Regions from separate parts of the Bradyrhizobium sp. WYCCWR 13022 genome, predicted to be linked through region 2. Evidence: riboswitches for the same ligand, from Rfam matches in the RefSeq annotation. Region 2 holds a riboswitch; the other holds the start of a gene.

Region 1 (15,201 bases), 130 kb from region 2:
CCTTTTCCAGAATGTGGTCGGCGCCGGCCGCCGCCCGCTGGGCGGCAATGTTCGGCCAGCCGTCGCGCGGATTGACGATGCGCAGGGCGCCAAGCGCAAAATTGCCCATGGCGCGCGCGGCCATGCCGATGTTTTCCCCGAGCTGCGGCTCGACCAGGATCACGATGGGACCGTCCAGCGACAGGCCTGCCTTGCTCTTGTCAGTCCCCGACATCTCGTTTCGCTTTCACTCTGGTCGTCCAAGGCCTTGGCGGGGCACTCTTCAGGAATTGATTCAAGGCCGGCCGCCGACCGGGCTGCCGTGTCCGCCAGTCGTTTGCCTGTCCTGACGAAATTCTCAAGGGAAATAACGACTTGGATTCAGCTTTTGAATCTCGCCCGAAACCTGAACCCGGTCCCTGCCACGGTAGCCGGCAGCGCCCCCCATCTGTGGAAGCTGGGTGAGCTAAAAGTGCATAATCACTTGGCTTTCGCCCGCCACGGTCCGGTGCTAAGAGGCGGCGGATATTCAACTTGGCGCCTCTAGCGCCGATCCCAAGAGGGCTGCACCGATCATGGCAAAAATCAAGGTATCCAATCCCGTCGTCGAACTCGATGGCGACGAGATGACCCGGATCATCTGGCAGTACATCAAGGACAAGCTGATCAACCCGTTCCTGGATGTCGAGCTGCAGTATTTCGACCTGGGCATGGAGTACCGCGACCACACCAACGATCAGGTGACCATCGACGCCGCCGAGGCGATCAAGAAGGTCGGCGTCGGCGTCAAGTGCGCCACCATCACCCCCGACGAGGCCCGGGTGAAGGAGTTCAACCTCAAGCAGATGTGGAAGTCGCCGAACGGCACCATCCGCAACATCCTCGGCGGCTGCATCTTCCGCGAGCCCATCATCTGCAAGAACGTGCCGCGCCTGGTTCCCGGCTGGACCAAGCCGATCATCATCGGCCGCCACGCCTATGGCGACCAGTACCGCGCCACCGACATCAAGTTCCCGGGCAAGGGCACCCTCTCGCTGAAGTTCGTCGGCGAGGACGGCACCGTCATCGAGAAGGAAGTGTTCAAGGCTCCGGGCGCCGGCGTCGCCATGGAGATGTACAATCTCGACGATTCCATCATCGACTTCGCCCGCGCTTCCTTCAACTACGGCCTGCTGCGCAACTATCCGGTCTATCTCTCGACCAAGAACACGATCCTCAAGGTCTATGACGGCCGCTTCAAGGACATCTTCCAGGAGATCTTCGACGCCGAGTTCAAGAAGGAGTTCGACGCCAAGGGCCTGACCTACGAGCACCGTCTGATCGACGACATGGTCGCCTCGGCGCTGAAATGGTCGGGCGGCTATGTCTGGGCCTGCAAGAACTACGATGGAGACGTGCAGTCGGACACGGTCGCGCAGGGCTACGGCTCGCTCGGCCTGATGACCTCGGTCCTGCTCACGCCCGACGGCAAGACCGTCGAAGCGGAAGCTGCCCACGGCACGGTGACCCGTCACTACCGCGAGCACCAGAAGGGCAAGGAGACCTCGACCAACTCGATCGCGTCGATCTTCGCCTGGACCCGTGGCCTCGCCCACCGCGCCAAGCTCGACAACAACGCCGAGCTGGCGAAGTTCGCCTCGACGCTGGAGAAGGTCTGCGTCGACACGGTCGAGGAAGGCTACATGACCAAGGACCTCGCGCTCCTGGTCGGCGCCGACCAGCGCTGGCTGTCGACCACCGGCTTCCTCGACAAGGTCGCTGACAACCTCGTGAAGGCGATGGCAGCTTAAGCTGCCATCTGCATTTTCGCCCGACTGGGCCAGACATCATCACGGGCCGCGCCGAAGCGCGGCCCGTTGCTTTTGAGAGCCGTTGCGGACAGATGCGACCATGTCGTGCACCGGGCGCAACGGCTGCCGACATCCCCTGGCTGAAGCAGGCGGGCGAGTTCAAGAGCGCGCCCTACTCGGCCGAGTATGTCGTCCTGAAGAAAGGCTGAGCGCTCAGCGGTCGGTGCCCTCGCGCTCGGCCTGCGCCAGCTCTGCCGCCGCGAGATCGCCGGTCTCTTCCAGCCGTGCGCGCGCCGTCTCCTGAACGTGCGCGGCGAGCATCGGCATGCGCGCGATCAGGGCGTGAAAGTCCTGGGCGTCGAGCAGCAGCAGCCGCGTCTTGCGCGTCGCGGTCACCGTGCCGCTGCGCTTGGTCTTGTGCAGCAGTGCGATCTCGCCGAAGAAGGTACCGTCACCGAGCCGCACATGCTGGCTCGGCAGCGCGATCTCGACCTCGCCGGCGGTGATGAAATACATCGACGAGGCCGCATCGCCCCGGCGCACGAGGATCTCGCCCTGCTCGATCGTGCGCGCGCGCAGCAGCCGCATGATGTCGGCGATTTCGCCCGCCGACAGATGCGAGAACAGCGGCACCCGCGCCAGCATGCCCCAGGTGACGACGAAATCCCGCCGCCTCACCTCTTCGGCAAAGGCGCTCGAGATGATCGCCACCGGCAGCGCGATCATGGCGAAACCGCTGATGATCGCGAACACCGAGACGAACTTGCCGAGCGGCGTCACCGGCACGACGTCGCCATAGCCGACGGTGCCGAGCGTCACGATCGCCCACCACATCGCCTGCGGGATGGTGCCGAGCTTGTCCGGCTGCACGTCGCGCTCGATGGCGTAGAGCAGCGAGGCGAAGGTGAGCACCGCGCCGATCAGGATGACGACGCAGCCGATCAGCGCCCTCCGCTCGGCGTGCACGGCGGCGAGCAGCGAGCGCATCGCCGGCGAGTAGCGGATCAGCTTGAAGAACGGCAGCACGCCGAGCGCGGCCAGCGTCGCGTGCCGGCCCATCATCAGGACGATCGCGGCGGGCAGGAACGCCATGAGGTCGATGATGCCGAGCGCCGAGAACGCATAGCCGAGCCGGTCGGCGAGCGGCGAGCCGTTGCGCGGCGTGTGGCCCGCCACGGTCCAGAGCCGCGCGGCATATTCCAGCGCGAACACGATGACGCAGAGGATGGTGATGCCGGAGAACAGCGCGTCGAATTGCGCATCGAGTTGCGGCACCGACGCGAGGATCATCGCGGCAACGTCGAGCACGATGACGCCAATGATGATCCGAATGAAGCGCGATCCGACCGAGTAGGCCAGCGGATCGTGCTCCAGCAATTCGTAGAGGCGATCCCTCAAGTCGGGATCGCGAAGCCCAATTCCTCGCGGAACGAGGCGCATGGCGATTTACGCGCCTGCCGCTTTTTGTTCGAGGACGGCTTTTTCGATCGCCGCCAGCGCGTCCGTCGCCTTGGCGCCGTCGGGGCCGCCGGCCTGCGCCATGTCGGGACGGCCACCGCCGCCCTTGCCGCCGAGCGCTTCGGAGGCGACGCGCACCAAATTCACGGCGTTGAAGCGCGCGGTGAGATCGGCGGTGACGCCGACCACGATTCCGGCCTTGCCGTCCTCGGTGACGCCGACGATCGCGACCACGCCGGAGCCGATCTGCTTCTTGGCCTCGTCGGCGAGGCTCTTGAGATCCTTCATCTCGATGCCCTGGACCGCGCGCGCCATCAGCTTGACGCCGCCGACCTCGCGCACGCCGGAGGCTGCGCTGTTCCCGGCGGACGCACCGCCGCCCATCGCGAGCTTCTTGCGGGCGTCGGAGAGCTCGCGCTCGAGCTTCTTGCGCTCCTCCATCAGCGCCGTGATGCGCGCCGGGACGTCGTCCAGCGAGGTGCGAAGCTCGCTCGCCGCGGTTTTCGCCAGCGCCATGGTGTCGTTGGCGTGCTTGCGCGCGTAATTTCCAGTGAGCGCCTCGATGCGGCGGACGCCGGAGGCGACCGCGCTCTCGCCGGTCAGCGTGATCAGGCCGATATCGCCGGTGCGCCGCACATGGGTGCCGCCGCAGAGTTCGACCGACCAGCCGAGCGCGTTGGCGCCGCGCTCGCGCGCGGTCTTGCCCATCGAGACGACGCGAACCTCGTCGCCATACTTCTCACCGAAAAGCGCACGCGCGCCCGCCTCGCGGGCCTCGTCAACGCCCATGACGCGGGTCGTGACCTCGTCGTTCTCCAGCACCACGTCGTTGGCGATGTCCTCGACGCGGGCGAGTTCCTCCGCCGTGATCGGCTTCGGATGCACGAAGTCGAAGCGCAGCCGGTCCGGCGCCACCATCGAGCCGCGCTGGGCGATGTGGTCGCCGAGCACCTGGCGCAGCGCCTCGTGGATGAGATGCGTCGCCGAGTGATGCGCGCGGATCGACGAGCGCCTGGAATGATCGACCTCGAGCTGCAGCGCGGTTCCGACCTTCAGCTCGCCGCTCTCGACGGTGCCGACATGCACGAAGAAATCGCCGAGCTTCTTCTGCGTGTCGGTGACGCGGAACCTGATGCCGCCCTCGCCCGTCAACACGCCGGTGTCACCGACCTGGCCGCCTGATTCCGCATAGAACGGCGTCTGGTTCAGCAGAAGCGCGCCGGTGTCGCCGGCCTTGAGGCCGGCCACTTCCGCACCATCCTTCACCAGCGCCGAGACCACGCCTTCGGCGCTCTCGGTCTCGTAGCCCAGAAATTCGGTGGCCCCGAGCTTCTCGCGCAGCGGGAACCAGATCGCCTCGGAAGCCGCCTCGCCCGAGCCCTTCCAGGACTCGCGCGCCTTGGCCTTCTGCCGCTCCATCGCGTCGGTGAACGCAGCCTGGTCGACACCGATGCCGCGCGACTTCAGCGCGTCCTGCGTCAGGTCCAGCGGAAAACCATACGTGTCGTACAGCGTGAAGGCGACGTCGCCGTCGAACATGTCGCCCTTCTTCAAGGAAGCGCTCTTCTCATCCAGGATCGCCAAGCCGCGCGACAGAGTCTTGCGGAAGCGGGTCTCTTCCAGCCGCAGCGTTTCCTCGATCAAATTCTCCGCGCGCATCAAGTCGGGATAGGCCTGGCCCATCTCGCGGACCAGCGCCCAGACCAGCCGGTGCATCAGCGGCTCCTTGGCGCCCAGCAGCTGCGCATGGCGCATCGCGCGGCGCATGATCCGGCGCAGCACATAGCCGCGGCCCTCGTTCGAGGGCAGCACGCCGTCCGCAACGAGGAAGGCGGAGGAGCGCAGATGATCGGCGATGACGCGGAAAGAGGCCACAGTCTGCTCGTTCGGCCCGCTGCCGAGCGCGGACGACGTCGCGTCGATCAGATGACGGAACAGGTCGGTCTCGAACACGCTGTCGACGCCCTGCATGATGCAGGCCATGCGCTCGAGGCCCATGCCGGTGTCGATCGAGGGACGCGGCAGGTCGACGCGTTCCTCCTTCGTCACCTGCTCATATTGCATGAACACGAGATTCCAGAATTCGAGGAAGCGGTCGCCGTCCTCTTCCGGCGAGCCGGGAGGGCCGCCCCAGATATGGTCGCCGCGGTCGATGAAGATCTCCGAGCACGGGCCGCACGGGCCGGTGTCACCCATCGCCCAGAAATTGTCCGACGTCGGGATGCGGATGATGCGGTCGTCGGTGAAGCCGGCGATCTTCTTCCAGAGCCCGTGCGCCTCGTCGTCGGTATGGTAGACGGTGACGAGCAGCTTGTCCTTCTTCAGCCCGAAATCCTTGGTGATGAGCTTCCAGGCCAGCTCGATCGCGCGCTCCTTGAAATAGTCGCCGAACGAGAAGTTGCCGAGCATCTCGAAGAAGGTGAGATGGCGCGCGGTGTAGCCGACATTGTCGAGGTCGTTGTGCTTGCCGCCGGCACGCACGCATTTCTGCGACGTGGTGGCGCGCTGGTAGGGCCGCTTCTCGACGCCGGTGAAGACGTTCTTGAACTGCACCATGCCGGCATTGGTGAACATCAACGTCGGATCGTTGCGCGGCACCAATGGCGAGGACGACACGATCTCGTGGCCGTTCTCGGCAAAGAAGTTCAAAAAGGTCGACCTGATCTCGTTGACGCCGCTCATGTTCATCCAATCGGGTGTGCTTGGACCCGCTCATCCGCCATCCAAACCGGTGATTTGGGCTGATATCTGCGGGCCAAAGCGCTTTTAGACAAGGCCAGCTTCGCTGTCCAGAAACTGTGCAAGCAGATCAGAGGGTTGCCGCATCAGCGTAATCCCGTCGCAATCCCTTTGGAAAGCCGCAATCCGCGCGTTGACAGGCTTGGCCGGGCTGTGGTCTGTACCCATCTGTATCGTACGGCCACGACGGGAGAGACCGGCTTCATTGCCGGCGCCGAAGGAGCAACCGCCCCGGAAACTCTCAGGCAAAAGGACCGCGTGGCTTTGACGACATCTGGAAAGAGGCGCCGACGGGCAAAGACCTTTTGAGAAGGGTTGGCCCGGACCAGCGTCCGCCGACGGGATAATACTCTCAGGCACAGCGACAGATGGGGCTTCGACTGGTTGCCTCCGGGGAATCGTCCCTGGGGAACCGCCGAGGGCCCCGTGATGCTTGCGCGCGACGACGAAGACTCCCTGAAACGTACCCCCCTTCACGACCTTCATTTGTCGCTCGGCGGCAAGATGGTGCCGTTCGCCGGCTATGACATGCCCGTGCAGTACCCCGCCGGGGTCCTCAAAGAGCACCTCCAAACCCGCAGCTCGGCCGGCCTGTTCGACGTCTCCCATATGGGCCAGATCGCGCTCCGGCCGAAATCCGGCAAGGTCGAGGACGCCGCCCGCGCACTGGAGCGACTGGTCCCGCAGGACATCGTGGCGATCGCGCCGGGACGGCAGCGCTACGCCCAGTTCACCAACGCCGATGGCGGCATTCTCGACGATCTCATGGTCGCCAATTTCGGCGATCATCTGTTCCTGGTGGTCAACGCCGCCTGCAAGGCCGCGGACGAGGCGCATCTGCGCGCCAATCTCTCCGATGCCTGCATCATCGATTCGCTCGCGGACCGCGCGCTGATCGCGTTGCAGGGCCCGAAGGCGGAAGCCGCGCTGGCGAAATTGTGTGCAGAGGCACCGTCCATGAAGTTCATGGATGCCGGCCCGCGCAATGTTGCCGGCCTCGCCTGTTTCGTCTCGCGCTCGGGCTACACCGGCGAGGATGGATTCGAGATTTCGGTGCCAGCCAGCGACGCCGAGCGTCTCGCCAAGACGCTGCTGGAAAACCCCGATGTGATGCCGATCGGCCTTGGGGCCCGTGACAGCCTGCGACTGGAAGCCGGGCTCTGCCTCTACGGCCACGACATCGACGCTGAGACCACGCCGGTCGAGGCTGCGCTGGAATGGTCGGTGCAGAAGAGCCGCCGCACCGGTGGCGCCCGCGCCGGCGGCTTTCCCGGCGCCGAAAAAATCCTTGCCCATTTCGACAACGGCGCGTCCCGCCGCCGCGTCGGCCTGCTCGCCCAGGGCCGCGCCCCGGTGCGCGAGGGCGCGGTGCTGTTTGCAGATGGCGCAGGCGGCGAGCCGATCGGAAAGGTCACCTCCGGCGGCTTCGGCCCGAGCCTGAACGCGCCTGTGGCGATGGGCTACGTGCCGACGAGCCTGAGCGCACTCGACACAAAACTCTTTGCGGAGGTGCGCGGCCAACGTCTGCCGCTCGCCGTCGCCGCCATGCCCTTCGTGAAAAACACCTACAAACGCTGAGGATCGACAATGACCACGACGCTGTACACTTCCGACCACGAATGGCTGGCGATCGACGGCGAAGTCGCCACCGTCGGGATCACCGATTACGCGCAGTCGCAGCTCGGCGACGTCGTGTTCGTCGAGCTGCCCAAGGTCGGCCGCACCCTGAAGAAGGCCGAAGCTGCCGCCGTCGTGGAATCGGTCAAGGCCGCCTCCGACGTCTACGCACCGATCTCGGGCGAAGTGCTCGAGACCAACGATGCGCTCGCCGCCGAGCCCGCGCTGGTGAACTCGGACGCGCAAGCCGCGGCCTGGTTCTTCAAGATCAGGATTGCCGACAAGAGCGAGCTTGGCGGCCTGATGGATGAAGCCGCCTACAAGGCGCACACGGCATGAAGATATGAGCCGCACCGTCTCAACATACTCACTGTCATCGCCCGCGAAGGCGGGCGATCCAGTACGCCGCGGCCCATCGGCCCTAGCCGAAGCGGCTGCGTGTACTGGATGCCCCGCCTTCGCGGGGCATGACAGCAACTCCTAAAGCGAGGACCCATGATGACCGCGCACCGCAAATCCAATGGCGACACCACCGCCTTCGTTCGCCGCCACATCGGCCCCTCGGCGCGCGATGTCACCGCCATGCTGGAGACTGTCGGCGCCAAGAGCGTCGACGCATTGATGGCGGAAACCCTGCCCGCCTCGATCCGGCAGGCAGCACCGCTCGATCTCGGCAAGCCGCTGAGCGAGACCGAGGCGATCGCGCACATGGCCGAGCTCGCGCGGCAGAACCAGGTCTTCACCTCGCTGATCGGCCAAGGCTATTCCGGCACGATCCTGCCGGCGGTGATCCAGCGCAACATCCTGGAGAACCCGGCCTGGTACACGGCCTATACGCCCTATCAGCCCGAGATCAGCCAGGGCCGGCTGGAAGCGCTGTTCAACTTCCAGACCATGATCTGCGATCTCACCGGGCTCGACGTGGCCAACGCCTCGCTGCTCGATGAGGCGACCGCCGCGGCCGAAGCCATGGCGCTCGCCGAACGGCACTCGCAGGTGAAGGCGCAAGCCTTCTTCGTCGACAAGGACGTGCATCCACAGACGCTGGCTGTGATGCGCACCCGCGCCGAGCCGCTCGGCTGGACTCTGGTCGTCGGCGATCCCCTCACCGATCTCGACAAGACGGACGTGCTCGGCGCGTTGCTGCAATATCCCGGCTCTTCAGGCGCGGTGCGCGACCTCCGGCCTGCAATCGCGGCGCTGAAGGCCAAGGGCGCACTCGCGATCGTCGCTGCCGATCTGCTGGCGCTGACCGTGCTCGCCTCGCCCGGCGAGCTCGGTGCCGACATCGCGATCGGATCGGCGCAGCGCTTCGGCGTGCCGATGGGCTATGGCGGACCGCACGCCGCCTATATGGCGGTGCGCGATGCGCTGAAGCGCTCGCTGCCCGGCCGCATCGTCGGCCTCAGCGTCGACTCGCGCGGCGCCCCGGCCTATCGCCTCGCGCTGCAGACCCGCGAGCAGCACATCCGCCGCGAGAAGGCGACTTCCAACATCTGCACCGCGCAGGTACTGCTTGCCGTGATCGCCGCGATGTATGCGACCTATCATGGCCCCGAGGGGCTGGCGCAGATCGCGCGCACCGTGCATCGCCGCACCGCCGTGCTCGCCGCGGGCCTGCGCAAGCTCGGCTTCGCGCCGCAGTCGGAGACTTTCTTCGACACGATCAGCGTCGATGCCGGCGCCAAGCGCGCCGAGATCGTCGCGCGCGCTGCCGCCGAGAAGATCAATCTCGGTGTCGGCGAAGCGAGCTTGCGCATCGCGTTCGACGAGACCACGACACCTGCAACGGTCGAAGCCGTCTGGCGTGCGTTCGGCGGCCAGCTCTCCTACGCCGAGATCGACGCGACCACGCGCGAGGCGCTGCCGGAGGCGCTGAAGCGCACCACCGCGTACCTCACCCATCCCGTATTCCACGCGCATCGCTCGGAAACCGAGATGCTGCGCTACATGCGCAAGCTCAGCGACCGCGACCTCGCGCTCGACCGTGCAATGATCCCGCTCGGCTCCTGCACCATGAAGCTGAACGCGACGACAGAGATGATGCCGCTGACCTGGCCGGAATTCGGCTCCCTGCATCCGTTCGCCCCGCGCGAGCAGGCCGCCGGCTATCACGCGCTGTTCGCGCGGCTCGAAAAATGGCTGTGCGACATCACCGGCTATGACGCGATCTCGCTGCAGCCGAACTCGGGCGCGCAAGGCGAATATGCCGGCCTGCTCGCGATCCGCGGCTATCACGCCGCGCGTGGAGAAAGCCACCGCAAGATCTGCCTGATCCCCTCCTCGGCCCACGGCACCAACCCGGCCTCGGCCGCCATGGTCGGCATGGACGTGGTGGTTGTGTCTTGCGAGAAGAACGGCGACGTCGACGTCAACGATCTCCGCGCCAAGGCGGAAAAGCATTCGAACGATCTCGCCGCTGTGATGATCACCTATCCCTCGACCCACGGCGTGTTCGAGGAGCACATCCGCGAGATCTGCGATATCGTCCATGGCCATGGTGGCCAGGTCTATCTCGACGGCGCCAATCTCAACGCGCAGGTCGGCCTCAGCAGGCCCGGCGATTACGGCGCCGATGTCAGCCATCTCAACCTGCACAAGACCTTCTGCATCCCGCATGGCGGCGGCGGCCCCGGCATGGGCCCGATCGGCGTCAAGGCGCATCTCGCGCCGTTCCTCCCCGGTCATCCCGCGACCAACGGCGACGCGCGGGTCGGCCCGGTCTCGGCCGCGCCGTTCGGTTCGGCCTCGATCCTGACTATCTCCTACATCTACATCCTGATGATGGGCGGCGAAGGCCTGAAGCGCGCGACCGAGATCGCGATCCTCAACGCCAATTACATCGCAGCAAGGCTCGATCCGCACTTTCCGGTGCTCTACAAGAACGGGAAGGGCCGCGTCGCGCATGAATGCATCGTCGATCCCCGCCCGCTGAAGACGACATCTGGCGTCACCGTCGACGACATCGCGAAACGCCTGATCGATTACGGCTTCCATGCCCCGACCATGAGCTTCCCGGTGCCCGGCACGCTGATGATCGAACCGACCGAGTCGGAATCCAAGGCGGAGCTGGATCGCTTCTGCGATGCCATGATCGCGATCCGGAAAGAGATCGCCGAGGTCGAGGCCGGCCGCTTCAAGATCGAAGCCTCGCCGCTGCGCCACGCCCCGCACACCGTGCACGACATTGCGGACGACGATTGGAAGCGCGCCTACGCCCGCAGCGAGGGCTACTTCCCCGATGGCGTCTCTCGCACCGACAAATACTGGTGCCCGGTCGGGCGCGTCGACAACGTCTATGGCGATCGCAACCTGGTGTGCTCCTGCCCGCCGGTGAGCAATTACGCGGAAGCCGCGGAGTAAGCCACGACGGAGGTCTCGTAGGGTGGGCATAGCGACGCGCGCCCACCACCTCCGGATGACGTGAAAGATCGTGGGCACGGCGCTCGCGCGCCTTTGCCCTCTCTATAGCTACGGCACCGACTGCGCCTCTAGGGCGCGACCAACAATCGGCTCTCGCGATCCCACCTCCAGAGCCGTTCATTGGTCAGAAGCGTGCCGCCCCTCCAGCGGTGGATCGGGTTGTGCTGGAGGAAATCCTGGTCTCCCGCCAGCACCGCCTTCCCGAGATCAGTGAGCGACATGCGGGATTGCTTGTACCGTGCGTGACGGATCGCATCGTCGTGCCGAGCTCCCAAATCCTCGGGGTCGATCGTACGCAGTTCGTCGCCCAGACCGGCCACTGCCGGCTTGGGGCCGAGTGCGAGCCCCTCCAGCAGCGACCCCAGTTCGAATTCGCCAAACACGTACGTGCCCCGCAGTGAACGCAGATGAAACAGGGCGTTCGTGTTCGCGTACCCTCGGGCAAGCATCTCCAGAAATCGCATCTCGCTCGCACCAAGACCGCTCAGGGGCGACGGTAGCTCTCCCAACAGCCGTTGCCATGCCGATCGCAGCATCAACAGGGCGCTTAGATCGCTGTGAAGTACATTCGCACAGGCTTCAGGCGTCGGCGCGCGATACGCTTGCCAAGCCATTCCAGCGGTCTGGAGTTCTCGGGCCTGAACATCCACCATACGAATGTGCGATGCGGACGCTTCGGAGACTTTCTCTCGCACATCGAACAGATCGAATGCGACCAAGCGCAGTCCGAGTTTTTTAAGCAGCTCAGGGTAACAGGCGAGATGGTCGAGCAGCCAGATCAGCTGCAGTTGATCGTCTGGACTCGGGTCGAACCAAAGCTCAATCTCGTCATGGCGCTCGCAAAAATCGGCGAACGGTAACTTCCTAAGTTCCTTGAACTTGGAGGGCCATTTTGGACCCCAATCCGACCAGTGATCGCCCGGCTTGAGCGTCCCCTGCGCCCCGAAATAGGCTGCGAAATACTCCGGCGAAGGCAACGGCCCACATGAACCGGAAAAAGAAGAGAACGACGATCTCGGCCAGTTTCGATTTGGCGAGATCGGCGCCGGCCACACCGGTCAAGATCAGACGCTTCATCACCCCCCGATCACTCCAACACAAAAGAAACGGGCACTGACGACGTCGGCAACTCAACGTCCTCAGCGCCCGCTTCTCGCGAAAACTTGTACTCGAGGCTTACTCGTCCGCGGGCTCGTCGCCGTCGGCGTCGCTCTCGGGCGTGCCGGCCAAAATCTGCTCGGAGATCAGGCCGGAGTTCTGGCGGATCGCGGTCTCGATCTTGGCGGTAATGTCGGGGTTGGACTTCAAAAACGCTTTCGAGTTCTCGCGGCCCTGGCCGAGGCGCTGGCTGTCATAGGAGAACCAGGCGCCTGATTTCTCGACGATGCCGGCCTTGACGCCGAGATCGAGGATCTCGCCCATCTTGGAGACGCCCTCGCCGTACATGATGTCGAACTCGACCTGCTTGAAGGGCGGTGCCAGCTTGTTCTTCACCACCTTCACACGCGTCGTGTTGCCGACCACTTCGTCGCGCTCCTTGATCGCGCCGATACGGCGGATGTCGAGGCGGACGGAGGCATAGAACTTCAGCGCGTTGCCGCCGGTCGTGGTTTCGGGCGATCCGTACATCACACCGATCTTCATGCGGATCTGGTTGATGAAGATCACCATGGTGTTGGACTTGTTGATCGAGGCGGTCAGCTTGCGCAGCGCCTGGCTCATCAACCGCGCTTGAAGACCCGGCAGTGCATCGCCCATCTCGCCTTCGAGCTCGGCCTTCGGCACCAGCGCCGCGACCGAATCGACCACCAGCACATCCACCGCACCCGAGCGCACCAGCGTGTCGCAGATTTCCAGCGCCTGCTCGCCGGTGTCGGGTTGCGAGATCAGGAGCTCGTCGATGTTGACCCCGAGCTTGCGGGCATAGACCGGGTCGAGCGCGTGCTCGGCGTCGATGAAGGCGCAAATGCCGCCCTTCTTCTGGGCTTCCGCCACGGTATGCAGCGCCAGGGTGGTCTTGCCCGACGATTCCGGCCCGTAGATCTCGACGATACGCCCCTTGGGCAGGCCGCCGATGCCGAGCGCGATGTCCAGCCCCAGCGAGCCCGACGAGACCGCCTCGATGTCCATCGAACGGTCGTTCTTGCCGAGCTTCATCACCGAGCCCTTGCCGAACTGGCGCTCGATCTGGGAGAGCGCGGCAGCCAGAGCTTTACTCTTGTCCATGGAAGATCCTTCGACGATACGCAGGGCAGTGGCGGACATTGGGTCGTGCTCCTTATGGCGAGGATTCGCGTGTGGGACAAACGGTTGGGCGGGCGGCTCGTCGATAAAACCAATGTACACCATCTGTTCTTTGTTCGCAATATGTTCTTTGCGGTAGGCGGGTGCTGTCCGTATTTGACCCCAAGTGTCCTAAGTTGAATTTTGCAGGTCCTAGTTCGCCAATTAGGAACAAGTGTTCACTTTGATACTTAAGCCGTCTCCACATGCGAAAGGTAACTGAGGGTGGCGGCAAACAAATTGGACAGATTGGGTATGTTGGCCCTCGCGATCACGGTAGTGGGCCTCGGCACTCTTATTGCCAGCACCGCCATGCTCATGATCCGGTAAGGGCGCCTCAGTTGGGGCCCATAAACTGGCACAAGTTGCATAGACGGCAGCCCGCTACCGGAAGATACTGTCCTTATGGGCAATGATCTTTGGTACAAGGCGTTTGTGATCACGGCCGGTTCTGTGCCGGTGATCCTGTCTGCCATTGCTATCTTCATGCACTAGGGCCGCCTCAGTTGGCGGCCTCTTCCTTTTTAGGCTCTGGCGCTTTCTCCGGGAGAAGCGACTTCATTGCCGCTAGGCGATCAATCACCTTTTGCACGCCAGCTTGATCGTACAGGAGCGCAGCTAGCTCTAGACGATCATCCTTTATCGCAATCGAAGATTCGCTCACGCCCTTCTCTCCCACCCAGCTAATCACAACGCTTTGTCGGCCGCTGGTAGCAGGCATCTGCGGTGGCGGAGTGTGGACCGGAATGTTCCTTGGGGCGCTCGTACTCAGATAAGGCCACCTCGGAATGAAGCCCGCCCCTAGGCGGGCTTTTTGTGTGACTTTTGGAGCGTCCTAATCCGCCTCTGCGGGTGTCGCGTTGAACCTTTGGGCGCCCTGCACAGACACACAGGATCGGGATTTTACAATCTCCCTCCCGGGGCTGGAAAGGCCGCCGCCTGCGCTGGTTTTAAGCGGGCGGCGTTTTTGCTTTCTGTAACCAAAAGGCCCCAATCCGGGGCTGGCGAGATTGGGGCCTTGCGCTGGTTCATGTGACCCCGATGAGGGAGACCACCGGCAGCAAACTCGCAAGGCGAGCATTCGTTCCAGTGTCCTAACTTGAAACTGTGGGAGAGCACCAGAATTTGGGTACCGTCCGTATTCCACCCTTGGTGTCCTAAGAAGAAATTCGGAGTGTCCTATTTAGAATTTCGCAACCAAACGGTCGGATGCTCTTCGGCATTGTGCCTAAGGTCTTTTTCGCCATCGTGATTGCACTCGGCAGCCTCGTCGCGGCGGACCGGCACTATGCATATGGCGCCTACACCGACGCAGCCTTTGGGATGCTGCGCCACATCCGCTATTCATTCGGATGGTAGGGCCGCCGCAGTTGGCGGCGAAAGGCCCCGGCCGCGATGAGACGGCCGAGGCCCTCCCGGGTTGCAATAAGCAATACTGAAATCGCATAACCAGCCCCGGGCTTGGAAAACTATCGCGCGATCGATGAAGCGCCACTGATCTAGCTCAATGCAGAGCGTCCTAATTCCCTGGGGGAACGGGGGCGCCGCAATGGGGAATCGGATCATGACGGAAGACACGCTGCACGATGCCGTCAGGCGCAGTTCCTGATCGAGGCGGCGCTCGAGGAGACGGTGAAGTTCGAGCGCAGGGAAAGCGAGTTCCGCAAGAGGGACCGCGCCGAGCGCGCCGCCGATCTCCGCCTGCCGCCGGACGAGATCAAGGTGCGCCAGGGGAAACGCCAGCCGAAACAGGCTGCCGGCTACTGTGCATGGGGTTGTTTTCGTCGGCTTTGGCGGCGCGGGCCGCCTGAGCCTCGCTACATCAGCGCCAGCAGCACGATGCCGATCACCAACACCACGAAGCCAGCCGCCGTCGCGGCGGCGAATGACCGCTCTACCTTGTCCATGATGC
Region 2 (15,201 bases):
AAGACCACCAGCGCGAAAAGGATGCGTGTCCAATGTGGCGCTGGAAAATCGCGGACCGTTACCGGCGGAAGCAGCGGCCAGCCGCGCACTTATGGCGATTGCCGATAGCGGACAATGCAAAACACATGATCATCGGCGCTCGACCCGGTCGAGCAGGCCGGTCGTGCGAGCCGATCTCAGGCTTTTCGGCTCGTGACGTCTTCACCATTTGTTGTCCGTCCCCGGCCCCGCCGGACAGCCATCCCGAAACATGGGTTGTGCAATGCAGCATGGGCCTTAGATTTAGCCTCTGAAATCAGAGGTGAGCTGCTTGTCCGACGTCAATGCCGACGACTGGGTGTCCTCCGGACACCGCCCCATGGGTTTTCCCGAATTCGTTGTCGTGATCGCGTCCATCATGGCGCTGAATCCGCTCGCGATGGACATGATGCTGCCGGCACTGCCCAACATCGGGGCGGCCTTCGGCATTCCCAACGCCAACCATCTCCAGCTCGTGCTGTCGACCTTCCTGATCGGCTTCGGCGCAGGGCAGTTCATCATGGGCCCGTTGTCCGACCGGTTCGGACGCCGGCCGGTGCTGCTCGGCGGCATGGCGGTCTATGCCGTGGCGAGCGTGCTCGCGGTCGCCGCGCCCTCGTTCGAGACGCTGCTGCTCGCCCGCGCGCTGCAAGGTCTCGGCACCTCGGCGACGCGCGTGATCGCAACCTCGATCGTGCGCGACTGCTATGCCGGCCGCCGCATGGCGAGCGTGATGTCGCTTGCCATGATGATTTTCATCGCGGTGCCCGTGATCGCGCCCTCGTTCGGACAGGCGGTGCTACTGGTCACGCATTGGCGCGGCATCTTCGTCGTGCTGATGTTCTACGGCATCATCGCGCTGGCCTGGAGCGTGTGGCGGCTTCCGGAGACGCTGCCCGAGACGGAGCGCAGGTCGCTCGCGCCTGCCGACGTGCTCTCGGCCTTCCGCCAGACCGTCACCAACCGCCAGACCATCGGCTATGCGACCGCCGCGGGCAGCGTGATGGGCGCGCTATTTTCCTATGTGTTCTCCGCGCAGCAGGTGTTCACCGGCATCTATCATCTCGGCCATTATTTCCCCCTCGCCTTCGCCGCAATCGCGGCCGGCACCGCCGTCGCCGGCTTCCTCAACGCGAAACTGGTGGGGCGGCTCGGCATGCGCGTGATCTCGCACGGCGCGCTGACGCTCTATGCCGCGGTGGCCGGCGTGATGCTGCTGACCGAGATTCTCGGCGTGCTGCCGCTGCCCCTGTTCATGGTGCTGTCGGCGCTGATGATGTTCTCGTTCGGGATGATGGTCGCCAATTTCACCGCGCTCGCGATGGAGCCGCAGGGCCACATCGCCGGCACCGCCTCCTCGCTCTACGGCTCGATCACGACTCTGATCGGCATCGTCGTCGGCACGGCGATCGGCCAGAGCTTCGATGGCACGCTGCTGCCGTTCTCGGTCGGCTTCTTCCTGTCGACGCTTGCGGCGCTCGCGATCGTGCTGGTCGTGGAGAAGGGGCGGCTGTTCAAGCCGCATCATCGCCCGATCGTGTGAGGAACTTCAAAGCCCTCTTCATGTTGTCTTGCAGCAATTCGAGAGATGGACTCAATGGAACCACAGCACCGCAACGAAGCGCGCAAGCCGGACCGTCAGCAGGCTGAGCGATCGGCGTCTTCAGCCGAGCACGCCGCCGTCAATCCGCCTTTTGCAAGCGAAGGGCTCGAGCAGGTTCGCGACAGCCACTGCTGAGGCGCCGCTCCCGCCTTCACCGAAACAGGAATACCGAACGACAACGGCGCCGCTGATGACAGCGGCGCCGCGTGATGTCATGGCGAAGGGTGCCGGAAGCCCCCTTCCCTTGTTCCGTCTTACTCTGACTTGTCGACGTTCCAGAAGATCGGAGTCGCCGGACCGTCGAGCACGCCGGTGAGCGACTTCCGCCAGGCGCTCGGCGCCAGATACTGGCCGAGCGGGATGTAAATCACCTGGTCATAGGCTTCCTTCTGGATCTCGGAGGCGATCTTCTTCTGATCGTCGAGCGAGGCCGCGCGGACGAACTCGTCCTTGAGCTTCTCGATCTTGGCATCTTCCGCCCAGCCGAACCAGCCGCCGTTCTTGCCCCGTCCGCCGATCGATACGTTGGCGACCGGGTTCATCACGTCGGCGGCAACCCAGTTGGTGAAGAACATGTTCCAACCGCCCTCCTTCACCGGCTTCTGGCCGGCACGCCGGCTCACGACGGTCTGCCAGTCGGTCGCCTGAAGGTCGACCTTGAAGCCAGCCTCACGGAGCAATTGCGCCGCGACGACCGGCTGGGCCTTCAAGGTGGTGACATCGCCGGGCGCCATGATCGCGATCGGCGTTCCGTCGTAGCCGGACTCGGCGAGCAGCTTCTTGGCCTCTGCCATGCCGCCGCCCTTCACCAGAGTCTCGCCACCTGCATCGCTCGCAAAGGGCGTATCGCAAACGAAATAGGCGCCGCAGAGCTTGTAGTACTTGGGATTGCCGACGAGCGCGTCGAGCACGTCCTTCTGGTTCATCGCCAGGAGCGCAGCGCGGCGAATCTTCGGATTGTCGAACGGCGGCAGCAGGAAGTTCATGCGGCCGAGCGTCTGGAAGCCGAACTTGTTCAGGACCTCGACCTTGAGGTCGCTGTTCCCTTCCAGCACCGGAAGCAGATCCCACGGCGGGTTTTCCATGAAGTCGATGTCGCCCGACTGCAGCGCGTTGACCGCCGTCTGCGCGTCCGGCATGGTGATCCATTCGACACGGTCGACCTTGACGACCTTGCCGCCGGCGGTCCAGCTCGCCGGTTCCTTGCGCGGCACGTAATCGGTGTTCTTGGCATAGACCGACTTCACGCCTGGCTGGAATTCACTCTGCACGAACTTGAAGGGACCGGAGCCGATCTGCTCGGCCATCTGCTTGCCCGCCGGCGTTTCGGCGAGCCGCTTCGGCATCATGAACGGTACCAGCGAGGACGGTTTGCCGATCGATTCAAGCACCAGCCCATAGGGCTCCTTCAGCTTCAGCACGATCGTCTTGGCGTCTGGCGCCTCGATGCTGGCGGTGAAGTCCATGAGCTTCTGGCCCATGCCGTCGTTCTTGCCCCAGCGCTTCAGCGATGCGACGCAATCCTCGCCGGTCACCGGCGCGCCGTCATGCCACTTCAGTCCGTCGCGCAGCGTGAAGGTGTAGGTCAGCTTGTCGTCGGAGACCTTCCAGTCCGCCATCTGCGGCTGAACCTTGAACGTCGAATCGGTCGAAAGCAGGGTGTCGTAGACCATGTAGCCGTGGTCGCGCGTGATGTAGGCGGTGGTGAAGCCCGGATCGATGATGCGCAGGTCCGAATGCATCACAGCCGTGATGGTCTTGCCGCTGGCGGCCGACGCGTTCGGCGGCAACACGGACGCAAACGCAAGCGCCGTCGGCGCGACACCCGCAATCTTGAGAAGCTTGCGGCGCGAAATCTTGGACATATAAGTTTCTCCTGACGTGAAACTGTTCAAAGGCAGGTTCTTGGTTGAGCATCAGGTTCGTTTCTTGGGCGAACTAACCTCATGCAATGCCTTTATCTTTCGAGACTTGCAGACAGTCTTGAGCGCGTCAATCCGGTTTCGGTGCAGCCCATGGCATCGCATCCACGGGCTCCACAAAGATCGGTTTGGCTCTACAACATTCTCCGCTTGTCCCGTCCCGCGCCAATGCAATGCGCGTTCCACCTTCCAAGCTCGAGAGACATTGAGATGAATCCAGCCAATCTTCCCTTCGATTCCGAGGCGATGCTCGAGGGCTTGCGCACCTGGGTGGAATGCGAAAGCCCGACCTGGGACGCCGGTGCCGTCAACCGCATGCTCGATATTGCGGCGCGCGATATGGCCATCATGGGTGCGACGATCGAACGCATCGCCGGCCGTCAGGGCTTTGGCGGCGTCATCCGCGCGCGTTTCCCGCATCCCAAGCAGGGCGAACCGGGCATCCTGATCGCCGGGCACATGGATACCGTCCACCCGACCGGCACTATCGAGAAGCTGAAATGGCGCCGTGAGGGCAACAAATGCTACGGCCCCGGCGTCTACGACATGAAGGGCGGCAACTATCTCTCGCTGGAAGCGATCCGGCAGCTTGCGCGCGCCTCCTTCACCACGCCGCTGCCGATTACCATCCTGTTCACGCCCGACGAGGAAGTCGGCACGCCCTCGACACGCGACATCATCGAAGCAGAAGCTGCCCGCAACAAATATGTGCTGGTGCCCGAGCCCGGCCGTGCCGACAACGGCGTCACCACCGGACGTTACGCCATCGCGCGCTTCAATCTTGAAGCGACGGGACGACCGAGTCACGCCGGCGCGACGTTGTCGGCGGGACGCTCGGCGATCCGCGAGATGGCGCGGCAAATTCTCGCGATCGACGCGATGACGACGGAGGATTGCACCTTCTCGGTCGGCGTCGTGCATGGCGGGCAGTGGGTCAACTGTGTCGCGACGACCGCGACCGGCGAAGCGCTCTCGATGGCCAAGCGCCAGGCCGATCTCGACCGCGGCGTCGAACGCATGCTGGCACTCTCGGGCACCACCAACGACGTCATCTTCAAGGTGACGCGCGGCGTGACGCGGCCGGTTTGGGAGCCGGATGCCGGCACCATGGCGCTGTATGAAAAGGCACGCGGCATCGCCAAATCTCTCGGCGCGGAATTACCGCATGCAAGCTCGGGCGGCGGCTCCGACGGCAACTTCACCGGCGCGATGGGCATCCCGACGCTCGACGGCCTCGGCGTGCGCGGCGGCAATGGCCACACGCTCGAGGAATTCATCGAGGTCGACAGCCTGGTCGAGCGCGGTCGCCTGATGGCGGGGCTGCTGGCGACGCTTGAGTAGCAAGTCGGTCATGCCGGGATGGTCCGTCTCGAGATTCCGGGTTGCGCCGCGCGCCCCCGGAATGACTCGATCCATCAACCTCGCACTGCACAATGCGTTTGCAGTCGCGGATGAAATTTAGCCTTGTCTAAAAATGAGGCGCATCGTACTGCTCGATGGTCCACGCGACGATGCGGGAGAGATCGCAACGAAGGCATCAGCTTTCGTTGCGGCGCCGACGGAGCAACCGCCCCGGAAACTCTCAGGCAAAAGGACTGTATCGTCAGGACGATCTGGAGAGAGGCGGCACGATTTGACTATCGTGGCGTCCACCGAAGGGGATAGTCCGAGGTCGACCTTCCGAGGTCCGCATCGGATCAAGCTCTCAGGTAACCGTGACAGATGGGGCGCCGCCAACGGCTTTCGGGCCGGCGGTCAGCCATCTCTAACTCACGGGAGCCCCTAACTCATCATGACTCATATCGCCATCATCGGCGCCGGCATCACCGGCGTAACGACCGCCTATGCCCTGCTCGAACGCGGCTTTGAGGTGACGGTGCTCGACAAGCACCGTTATGCCGCGATGGAGACCTCGTTCGCGAACGGCGGACAGCTCTCTGCCAGCAATGCCGAAGTGTGGAACAGCACCGCGACGATCCTCAAGGGCCTGCGCTGGATGTTCCGGCGCGATGCGCCGCTGCTGATGAACCCGCGGCCGAACTGGCACAAATATTCGTGGATGAGCGAGTTCGTCGCCGCAATCGGCAACTACCGTGCGAACACGATTCTGACCACGCGGCTCGCCATCGAAGCCCGCAAGCACCTGTTCGAGATCGCGACGCGCGAAGGCATCGACTTCGATCTCGAGCGCCGCGGCATCCTCCACATCTATCACGACAAGAAGGACTTTGAATCCGGCCTGCAAGTCAACGCGCTGCTGCAGGAGGGCGGCCTCGATCGCCGCCCTGTGACAACGGAAGAAATTCGCACGATCGAGCCGACCCTGCGCAAGGAGTATTACGGCGGTTTCTACACGCCGTCGGACGCGACCGGCGATATCCACAAATTCACGCGCGGCCTTGCGGAGGCTTGCAAGCGTCGCGGCGCGACCTTCATCCACGAAGCCAACATCGATTCCATCGCGCAAGCCGGCGGCGGCTTTGTCATCGGTTGGGCTGATCTCTCGGCAAGCGACGCTGCCGCTTCTGCGCGCGGCATGCTGAAGGCGGACGGCGTCGTGGTCTGTGCCGGCGTTGCCAGCCGTCACTTTGCGGCGATGCTCGACGAGCGCGTCAACGTCTATCCGGTGAAGGGCTATTCGATCACGGTGCAGCTCGACTCCGCCGAAAGCCGCGACGCGACGCCGACGGTCAGCCTGCTCGACGAAGCCGCCAAGATCGTCACCAGCCGGCTCGGCGCCGATCGCTTTCGTGTCGCCGGCACCGCCGAGTTCAACGACTTCAACCGCGACATCCGCGCCGATCGCGTGCAGCCGCTGATCGACTGGGTGCGCAGCAATTTCCCCGATGTCGAGACCTCGCGCGTCGTGCCCTGGGCTGGCTTGCGACCGATGATGCCGAACATGATGCCAGTGGTGCGTGCAGGCCGGATGCCGGGCGTGTTCTTCAACACCGGCCACGGCCATCTCGGCTGGACCCTGTCGGCCGCAACCGCGCAGATGATTGCGGGAACCATCGACGGCTGGCGCGGGCTCAACGCACCGCGATCGGCCCCCTCACTTGCGGTTGAGCAAGAGCTGCGTCGTGCATCCTGAGTGGTCGCAAATCACTGCGGGGCGGCCCTTGCGACCGCCCTGCCCTTGGCACACAATTTGCCCCGAGAGAACGGCTCTCCGGCCGTCTCTTCCAGCCCGAGTGACAGGCGCGCATGATAGACACGACCGAATCCACGGGCGCCTCTCGGCCCCCTCAATTCCGCAGCCGGAGATAGGTGCATGCTAGGTTATCTCATTCGCCGCGTTCTGGCCGCGGTGCCCGTGATGGGCGTCGTCGCGCTGTTCGTGTTCCTGCTGCTGCGGCTGACACCTGGCGATCCCGCCGCGATCCTCGCCGGCGACAACGCGACGCCGGAGCGTCTGGAGCGCATCCGCACCTCGCTCGGCCTCAACGAGCCGTTGATCGTGCAGTTCATCACCTGGGTGAACAAGCTGCTGCACGGCGACCTCGGGACCTCGCTGATCTCCAATCTCCCGGTCATGAAGATGATCGGCCAGCGCGTCGAGCCGTCGATCTCGATCGCGCTGTCGACCATCATCCTCGCCGTCATCGTCGCCGTGCCGCTCGGCGTCATCGCGGCCTGGAAGCATGGCACCTGGATCGACCGCTTCGTGATGGGACTCTCCGTGCTCGGCTTCTCCGTGCCGGTGTTCGTGGTCGGCTACGTCCTGATCCAGGTCTTCGCCATCGACCTGCGCTGGGTGCCGGTGCAGGGCTTCAAGAGCATCTCGGCCGGCTTCGGCCCCTTCTTCGAGCGCATCATCCTGCCGACCTGCGCGCTCTCCTTCATCTACATCGCGCTGATCGCGCGCATGACCCGCGCGGCGATGCTCGACGTGCTCGGCGAAGACTACGTGCGGACCGCGCGCGCCAAGGGCATCAACGAGGTCGCGGTGATGATGCGGCACGCGCTGCGCAACGCCGCCGTGCCCGTGATCACCGTGATCGGCACCGGCTTTGCGCTGCTGATCTCCGGCGTCGTCGTCACCGAGAGCGTGTTCAACATCCCCGGCATCGGCCGCCTCACCGTGGACGCGGTGCTGGCGCGCGACTATCCGGTGATCCAGGCGATGATCCTGCTGACCTCGCTGATCTACGTCGTCGTCAATCTCCTGATCGACGTCGCCTACACGCTGCTCGATCCGCGAATCCGGTACTGAGGCAAGGACACGAACAACAATGACCGTCGACAGCCTTCCCCAGTCCTCCATTCCGATCACCTCGCCGCTGCGGCCGAAGCTCGGATTCCTCACCTCGACGCCGATCATCGCGGTCGCCACCATCCTGCTGGCGCTGATCGTGGCGGTCTCGATCCTGGCGCCGCTGATCGCGCCGCATGATCCGATCCAGCTCGCGCCATCGCAGCGGCTGAAGCCGGCGTCGGCACAATTTCTGCTCGGCACCGACGCCTATGGCCGTGACCTGTTGTCGCGCGTCATCTATGGCGGGCGCATCTCGCTGCTGATCGGCATCGGCTCGGCGATCCTGTCGATCGCCATCGGCCTCGCCATCGGCCTCGTCTCCGGCTTCTTCAAGCTGGTCGATTCCGTGCTGATGCGCGTCATGGACGGCCTGATGGCGATGCCGAGCATTCTGCTCGCGATCGCCGTGGTGTCGCTGTCAGGCGCCAGCATCTGGACCGTCATGGTCGCGATCACCATTCCTGAAATCCCGCGCGTTGCGCGGCTGGTGCGCTCGGTCGTGCTGTCCGCGCGCGAAGAACCCTATGTGGAAGCCGCTATCTCGGTCGGATCGTCGCTGCCGAAGATCATGTGGCGGCATCTGATGCCGAACACGATCGCGCCGCTGATCGTCCAGGGCACCTATGTCTGCGCGTCCGCGATCCTCACCGAGGCCATCCTCTCCTTCCTCGGCGCCGGCATCTCGCCGGAGACGCCGACCTGGGGCAACATCATGGCCGAGGGCCGCCAGTACTTCCAGCTCAAGCCGACGCTGATCTTCTGGCCGGGCCTGCTGCTCTCGATCGCCATCCTCAGCATCAACCTGATCGGCGACGCCGCCCGCGACGCCCTCGATCCCCGCATGAAGCAGCGCGAGGGCAAGTGATGAGCGATCACGTTATGACCAAAGACATCGTTCTCGACATCAACAACCTCGTCGTCTCCGTCGGCAAGAAGCCGAACGGAGCGAAGATCATCGACGGCATCTCGATCCAGGTGCGCGAGGGCGAGACGCTGTGCCTCGTCGGCGAAAGCGGCTCCGGCAAGTCGGTGACCTCGCTCACCACGATGGGCCTGCTGCCGAAGGGCACGCTGGTGCCATCAGGCGGCAGCGTCAAGCTCGTCGGCGAGGAGATCCTCACCGCGACCGATCGCCGCCTGCGCCAGCTGCGCGCGACCAGGATGGCGATGATCTTTCAGGAGCCGATGACCGCGCTCAATCCGGTGGTGCCGGTCGGCCGCCAGATTGACGAAGTCCTGCGCGCCCACACCGATCTCGACAGCAAGGCCCGCAGGAAGCGCATCCTCGACATGATGGAGCAGGTTCACCTGCCCCAGGTCGAGCGCATCTTCGCTTCCTACCCGCATCGCCTGTCCGGCGGCCAGCGCCAGCGCATCATGATCGCGATGGCCCTCGTGCTGGAGCCGAAGCTGCTGATTGCGGACGAGCCGACCACCGCGCTCGACGTCACCACGCAGAAGCAGATCCTGTCGCTGATCCGCGAGCTCCAGCGCGATCACGGCACCGCCGTGCTGTTCATCACCCACGACATGGGTGTCGTGGCCGAGATCGCCGACCGCGTCGCGGTGATGCGGCAGGGCAGACTTGTGGAGACCGGCCCGCTCGAGACCGTGCTGCGCAATCCCACGATGGAGTACACCCGCAACCTGCTCGCCTCCGTGCCGAGCCTGGTGCCGCGGCCGCCGCGCGAGGAGAGCCACGAGCCCGTCGTGCTCGAGGCCAACGACCTCAGCAAGGTCTACAAGGAGCGCGCGTTCTTCGGCAAGGGACGCGAGGTCGTCGCCGCCGACAAGGTGACGCTGACGCTGCGCAAGGGACGCACGCTCGGCATCGTCGGCGAGAGCGGCTCGGGCAAGTCGACGGTGGCGCGCTGCATCGTGCGCCTGATCGATCCGACCTCCGGCTGCGTCCGCCTCGCCGGCCGCGAGATCTCCGACATCTCGCGCCGCCTGCTGCAACCGCACCGGCAGAAGATCCAGATCGTGTTCCAGGATCCCTACCGTTCGCTGAACCCGCGCATCACCGTCGGCGAGAGCATCGCGGAAGGCCCGATCAATTACGGCGTCCCGCATGCGAGCGCGATGAAGCGTGCCCGCGAGCTGCTCGAGCTGGTCGGCCTGCCGGCCGACGCGGTGTCGCGTTATCCGCACCAGTTTTCCGGCGGCCAGCGCCAGCGCATCGCCATCGCGCGCGCGCTCGCGCTCGATCCGGACGTGCTGGTCGCGGACGAAGCGGTCTCTGCGCTCGACGTCTCGGTGCAGGCGCAGGTGCTGGAGCTGCTCGACGAGATCCAGAAGCGGCTCGGCATCGCCATTCTGTTCATCACTCACGACCTACGCGTCGCCGCGCAAATCTGCGACGAGGTCGTGGTGATGCAGCACGGCCGCGTCGTCGAGCAGGGCCCGGCGGCCGAAGTGCTGACGCATCCGCAGGAGGCCTACACCAGGGCGCTGCTGGATGCGGCGCCCGGACGCAACTGGGACTTTGCGAATTTCCGGCCGGTGTCGGAGGGTGTGGGGGCCAGCGCCTAGGTCTGTCTACCCGTCACTGCGAGTATTCCCAAAACAGCTTGAGGCCATGCGCAGCGCGACTGTCTGCCTTGCTTGCTCTTGCTGCAAAGCCGGGTAACGTCTCGCACATCATTTGCCCGGGACTTGAGTTGATGACACGCATCGCCGTCGGCGGCTTCCTGCACGAGACCAACACCTTCGCTCCGACGAAGGCGACGTTTGCGGACTTCCAGCATGGTGGCGGCTGGCCGGCGATGACCGTAGGGCCCGACGTGCTCAAGGTGATGCGGCGCATCAATGTCGGCCTCGCCGGCTTTGTCGACAGCGCCGAAGCCAATGGCTGGGAACTCATCCCGACGATTGCCTGCGGTGCGAGCCCCTCGGCACACGTGACCAAGGACGCTTTCGAGCGCATCGTGGAGGTGATGGTCGACGGCATCAGAGCCGCGGGCCCGATTGACGCTGTCTATCTCGACCTGCACGGCGCCATGGTCACCGAGCATCTCGACGACGGCGAAGGCGAGATTCTGGCGCGCGTGCGCCGCGTCATCGGCAAGGATGTTCCGTTGGTCGCGAGCCTCGACCTGCACGCCAACGTCACATCAGCAATGATGGAACATGCGGACGCGCTGATCGCCTACCGCACCTATCCTCATGTCGACATGGCCGAGACCGGCCGGGCCTCGGCAGAGCACCTCGCTCTGCTTCTGAAGACGAAGCAGCGCTTTGCAAAGTCGTTCCGCCAGATACCGTTCCTGATCGCGATCAGCTGGCAATGCACCAACGACTTTCCGACCAAGGGCATCTACGAAAGGCTCGCCGCATTGGAGAGCGATGCGGTTCCGACCCTCTCGTTCGCGCCGGGTTTCCCCGCCGCCGATTTCCGCGATTGCGGTCCGAGCGTGTTCGCCTATGGCAAGACGCAGGAAGACGCCGACCACGCAGCGGATGCGATCGTCAAGCTGATCGAAAGCCACGAGGACGATTTCGACGGCAAGATCTGGTCACCCGATGACGGCGTGCGCCACGCCATGGAACTCTCCAGGAGCGCGAGCAAGCCGATCATCATCGCCGATACCCAGGACAATCCCGGAGCCGGCGGCGATTCCGACACGACGGGCATGCTGCGCGCGCTGGTACGCAACAAGGCAAGCGCCGCGACCGGTGTGATCTACGATCCGGAGTCAGCCAAAGCGGCACATGCGGCCGGCGTCGGCGCCACCGTGACGCTCTCGCTCGGCGGCAAATCAGGGATCGCCGGCGACGAGCCCTATACCGAGACCTTCGTCGTCGAAAGCCTCTCCGACGGCCGCTTCGTCGCGCCCGGCCCCTATTACGGCGGCCGCGAGATGGAGATGGGCCCCTCCGCAGCCTTGCGCATCGGCGACGTCCGCGTCGTCGTTTCCTCGCACAAGGCGCAGCTCGCCGACCAGGCGATGTATCGCTATGTCGGCATCGAGCCGACCAAGGAGAAGATCCTGGTCAACAAGAGCTCGGTGCACTTCCGCGCCGATTTCGAGCCGATCGCGGAACAGCTGATGATCTGCGCCGCACCGGGCGCGATGCCGGCCGACACCGCCTCGCTGCCCTGGACGCGCCTGCGTCCGGGAATCCGCATCAAGCCGAACGGCCCCGTTTTCACGCCCCCTTCACGTTAACCGGACAGGAACACATGCCCACCATCGATCGCATCGACGGCTTCGCCGACGAACTCACCGCCATCCGCCGCGACCTCCACGCCCATCCCGAGATCGGCTTCGAGGAGGTGCGCACGTCAGGCATCGTCGCCGACAAGCTGGCGAGCTGGGGCATCGAGGTGCATCGCGGCCTCGGCGGCACCGGCGTGATCGGCGTCATCAAGGGCAAGGGTTCGGGCGGCAAGCGTATCGGCCTGCGCGCCGACATGGACGCGCTGCCGATGGAAGAGAACACCAATCTGAAATGGAGCTCGAAAATCCCCGGCCGCTTCCACGGCTGCGGCCATGACGGCCACACCACCATGCTGCTCGGCACCGCACGCTACCTCGCCGAGACCAGGAATTTCGACGGCACCGTGCACCTGATCTTCCAGCCGGCCGAGGAAGGCCTCGGCGGCGCACGTGCGATGATCAAGGACGGCCTGTTCGAGAAGTTTCCGTGCGACGAGCTCTACGGCCTGCATAACGCGCCCGACCTCAACCACGGCGAAATCGCGATCCTGCCCGGCCCGGCCATGGCCAGCGCCGATTTCTTCGACCTCCGCATCACCGGCTATGGTGCCCATGGCGCGATGCCCGAGCGCTCCAAGGACGCGGTGATCATCGCAACCACGCTGGCGCAAGCGATCCAGACCATCGTCAGCCGCAATGTCGAGCCGCTCCAGGCCGCCGTCGTGTCGATCACCCAGATCCATGCGGGCTCCGCCTACAACGTCATTCCCGGCGACGCGCATCTGTGCGGCACCATCCGCACCTTCTCCAAGGAAGTCCGCACCCTGGTCAGCGAACGCATCCGCACCATCTGCGCCGGCATCGCAAGCGCCTACCAGTGCGTGATCGACGTCGACATCCGCGACACCTTCAACGTGCTGGTCAACCAGGTCGAGCAGTCCAAGGTGGTCGAGGACGTCGCCCGCACGATCGTCGATCCCGCCAAGGTGATCACCCGCACCCAGCCGAAGATGGGCAGCGAGGATTTCGCCGACATGCTGGAGACCATTCCCGGCGCCTATTTCTGGGTCGGCCATGACGGCTCGGTGCCCGTCCACAATCCCGGCTTCGTGCTCGACGACAAGATCCTGCCGATCGGCGCCAGCATGTTCGCCCGGATCATCGAAACGCGTATGCCGGTGGGCTAGCAATGCAGAGGAAGGGCGTCGAGGAGGCGGTCACCTCGCTGCACGATCTGTCCGCGGTCGATCTGATCGCGGGCTATCGGGCAAAACAGTTCTCGCCGAGCGAGGTGCTGGACGATTTGCTCGCGCATGTCGCAGCGTGGGAACCGCATGTGAAGGCGCTCTATGCGTTCGATCCCCAAAGCGCGCGCGAGGCCGCAAAGGCCTCGACCGCGCGCTGGTCCGGCGGCGAGCCTTGCGGCCCGCTCGACGGCGTGCCCGTGACGGTGAAGGACAACATCGCGACCAAGGGCGTGCCCGTGCCGCTGGGGGCTGCGAGCGTCAAGCTCGTACCCGCCGAGAAGGACGCGCCACCAGCCGCGCGGCTGCGTGAGGCAGGCAGCATCATCTTCGCCAAGACGACCATGCCCGATTACGGCATGCTGTCCTCGGGGCTCTCATCGTTCCACGCGCTCGCGCGCAATCCCTGGGACCTCTCCAAGAACCCCGGCGGCTCCAGCGCCGGTGCGGGAGCTGCGGCGGCGGCCGGTTACGGTCCGCTGCATCTCGGCACCGATATCGGTGGCTCGGTGCGCCTGCCCGCGGGCTGGTGTGGCCTCGTCGGCCTGAAGCCGAGCTTCGGCCGCGTACCGATCGATCCCACTTATGTCGGCCGCGTCGCGGGTCCCATGACCCGCACGGTCGATGATTGCGCGCTGATGATGAGCGTGATCGCAAAGCCCGACCGCCGCGACGGCATGAGCCTGCCCGCCGAGCCGCTGAACTGGAAGGGATTGGACAAGTCCCCGCGCAAATTGCGGATCGGCCTGATGCTCGATGCCGGCGTCGGACTGCCGGCGGAAAAACCGGTCCGCGAGGTCGCGGTGAAGGCCGCGAAGGCATTCGAATCCGCAGGCAGCGTCGTCACCGAGGTCGACGGCATCCTGACGCGCGAGATGCTCGACGGCCTCGACAATTTCTGGCGGGCGCGGATGTGGGACGATCTGTCGAAGCTGACGCCGGCCGAACAGGCAAAGGTGCTGCCCTATATCTTCAAATGGGGTGCATCCGGCGCAAAGCTGTCGGGCGTCGACGTCATCCGCGGCTTCAACCAGACCATGGCGATCCGCGCGGCTGCGTCAAAGCTGTTCTGCGAACTCGACTATGTGATCTCTCCGACCGCGCCGAACGTGAACTACGCCGCAGACTGGGCCTCGCCCACCAACGATCCGATGAGGCCGTTCGAGCACATCTGCTATACCGTGCCGTGGAATATGTCGGAGAACCCTGCCGTATCCATTAATGGCGGCTTCGACGCCACGGGTTTTCCGATCGGCGTCCAGATCGTCGGCCGCCGCTTCGACGATATCGGCGTGCTCGGCATGGCCAAGGCCTTCGAGGGCCTGCGCGGCGCACAGAACCCCTGGCCGAAGCCTCCGGCTCACTGACGCCTTCAATACCGTCAGACCGCGACGTGGCCGGGGCTTGCTCCGGCCATTGTCGTTTGCTTACTCAGGAGAGGAAGACATGCCCAGTCCGCGCAAGACGGACGTCGACGCGCATGCATGACGTCTTACGAGACTGCGCTCAAGAAGGAAGGAAACCACCATGGCGTATGAGACGATCAAATACGAGGTCGCCGAGCAGATCCTCACCATCACGCTGAACCGGCCCGACAAGCTCAACGCCTTCAACGCGCAGATGCAGGCCGAGCTGATCGACGCGTTCGACGCCGCCGACAAGGACGACAACGTCCGCGCCATCATCGTCACCGGCGCCGGCCGCGGTTTTTGCGCGGGTGCCGATCTCTCCTCGGGTGCCGACACCTTTGATCGCGACGCACGGCGCGGGCCCGTCAAACGCTTCGCCGACGGCAAGGTCGATTACAGCGATCCGCAGGTACGCGATGGCGGCGGTCAGGTGACCTTGCGCATCTTCAAATGTCTGAAGCCGGTCATCGCTGCGGTGAACGGCCCGGCCGTCGGCATCGGCGTCACCATGCAGCTCGCGATGGACATTCGCATTGCTTCGGATGCCGCTCGCTTCGGCTTCGTGTTCTCCCAGCGCGGCATCGTGC

The links. A riboswitch is a leader RNA that binds a small molecule or an ion and turns the genes downstream of it on or off. The one in region 2 is predicted to bind glycine.
Region 1: linked by a shared signal. The riboswitch ahead of gcvT (glycine cleavage system aminomethyltransferase GcvT) and the one ahead of QY049_RS00130 (D-amino acid dehydrogenase) in region 2 are both predicted to bind glycine.

The regions. Positions count from the first base shown of each region.
Region 1 is NZ_JAUIZJ010000001.1:148,649-163,849, forward strand. It holds gene QY049_RS00775 (TrmJ/YjtD family RNA methyltransferase) at 1-214, opposite strand, end outside; gene QY049_RS00780 (NADP-dependent isocitrate dehydrogenase) at 555-1,769, shown strand; gene QY049_RS00785 (cyclic nucleotide-gated ion channel) at 1,983-3,209, opposite strand; gene alaS (alanine--tRNA ligase) at 3,216-5,909, opposite strand; glycine riboswitch at 6,144-6,232, shown strand; gene gcvT (glycine cleavage system aminomethyltransferase GcvT) at 6,396-7,544, shown strand; gene gcvH (glycine cleavage system protein GcvH) at 7,554-7,922, shown strand; gene gcvP (aminomethyl-transferring glycine dehydrogenase) at 8,082-10,946, shown strand; gene QY049_RS00810 (hypothetical protein) at 11,075-11,983, opposite strand; gene recA (recombinase RecA) at 12,183-13,271, opposite strand; gene QY049_RS00820 (hypothetical protein) at 13,792-13,953, opposite strand; gene QY049_RS00825 (hypothetical protein) at 14,514-14,648, shown strand.
Region 2 is NZ_JAUIZJ010000001.1:18,898-34,098, forward strand. It holds gene QY049_RS00110 (multidrug effflux MFS transporter) at 311-1,561, shown strand; gene QY049_RS00115 (hypothetical protein) at 1,616-1,756, shown strand; gene QY049_RS00120 (ABC transporter substrate-binding protein) at 1,876-3,486, opposite strand; gene QY049_RS00125 (M20/M25/M40 family metallo-hydrolase) at 3,754-4,884, shown strand; glycine riboswitch at 5,048-5,151, shown strand; glycine riboswitch at 5,155-5,267, shown strand; gene QY049_RS00130 (D-amino acid dehydrogenase) at 5,336-6,637, shown strand; gene QY049_RS00135 (ABC transporter permease) at 6,818-7,759, shown strand; gene QY049_RS00140 (ABC transporter permease) at 7,779-8,666, shown strand; gene QY049_RS00145 (ABC transporter ATP-binding protein) at 8,681-10,333, shown strand; gene QY049_RS00150 (M81 family metallopeptidase) at 10,465-11,970, shown strand; gene QY049_RS00155 (M20 aminoacylase family protein) at 11,985-13,148, shown strand; gene QY049_RS00160 (amidase) at 13,151-14,572, shown strand; gene QY049_RS00165 (crotonase/enoyl-CoA hydratase family protein) at 14,733-15,201, shown strand, end outside.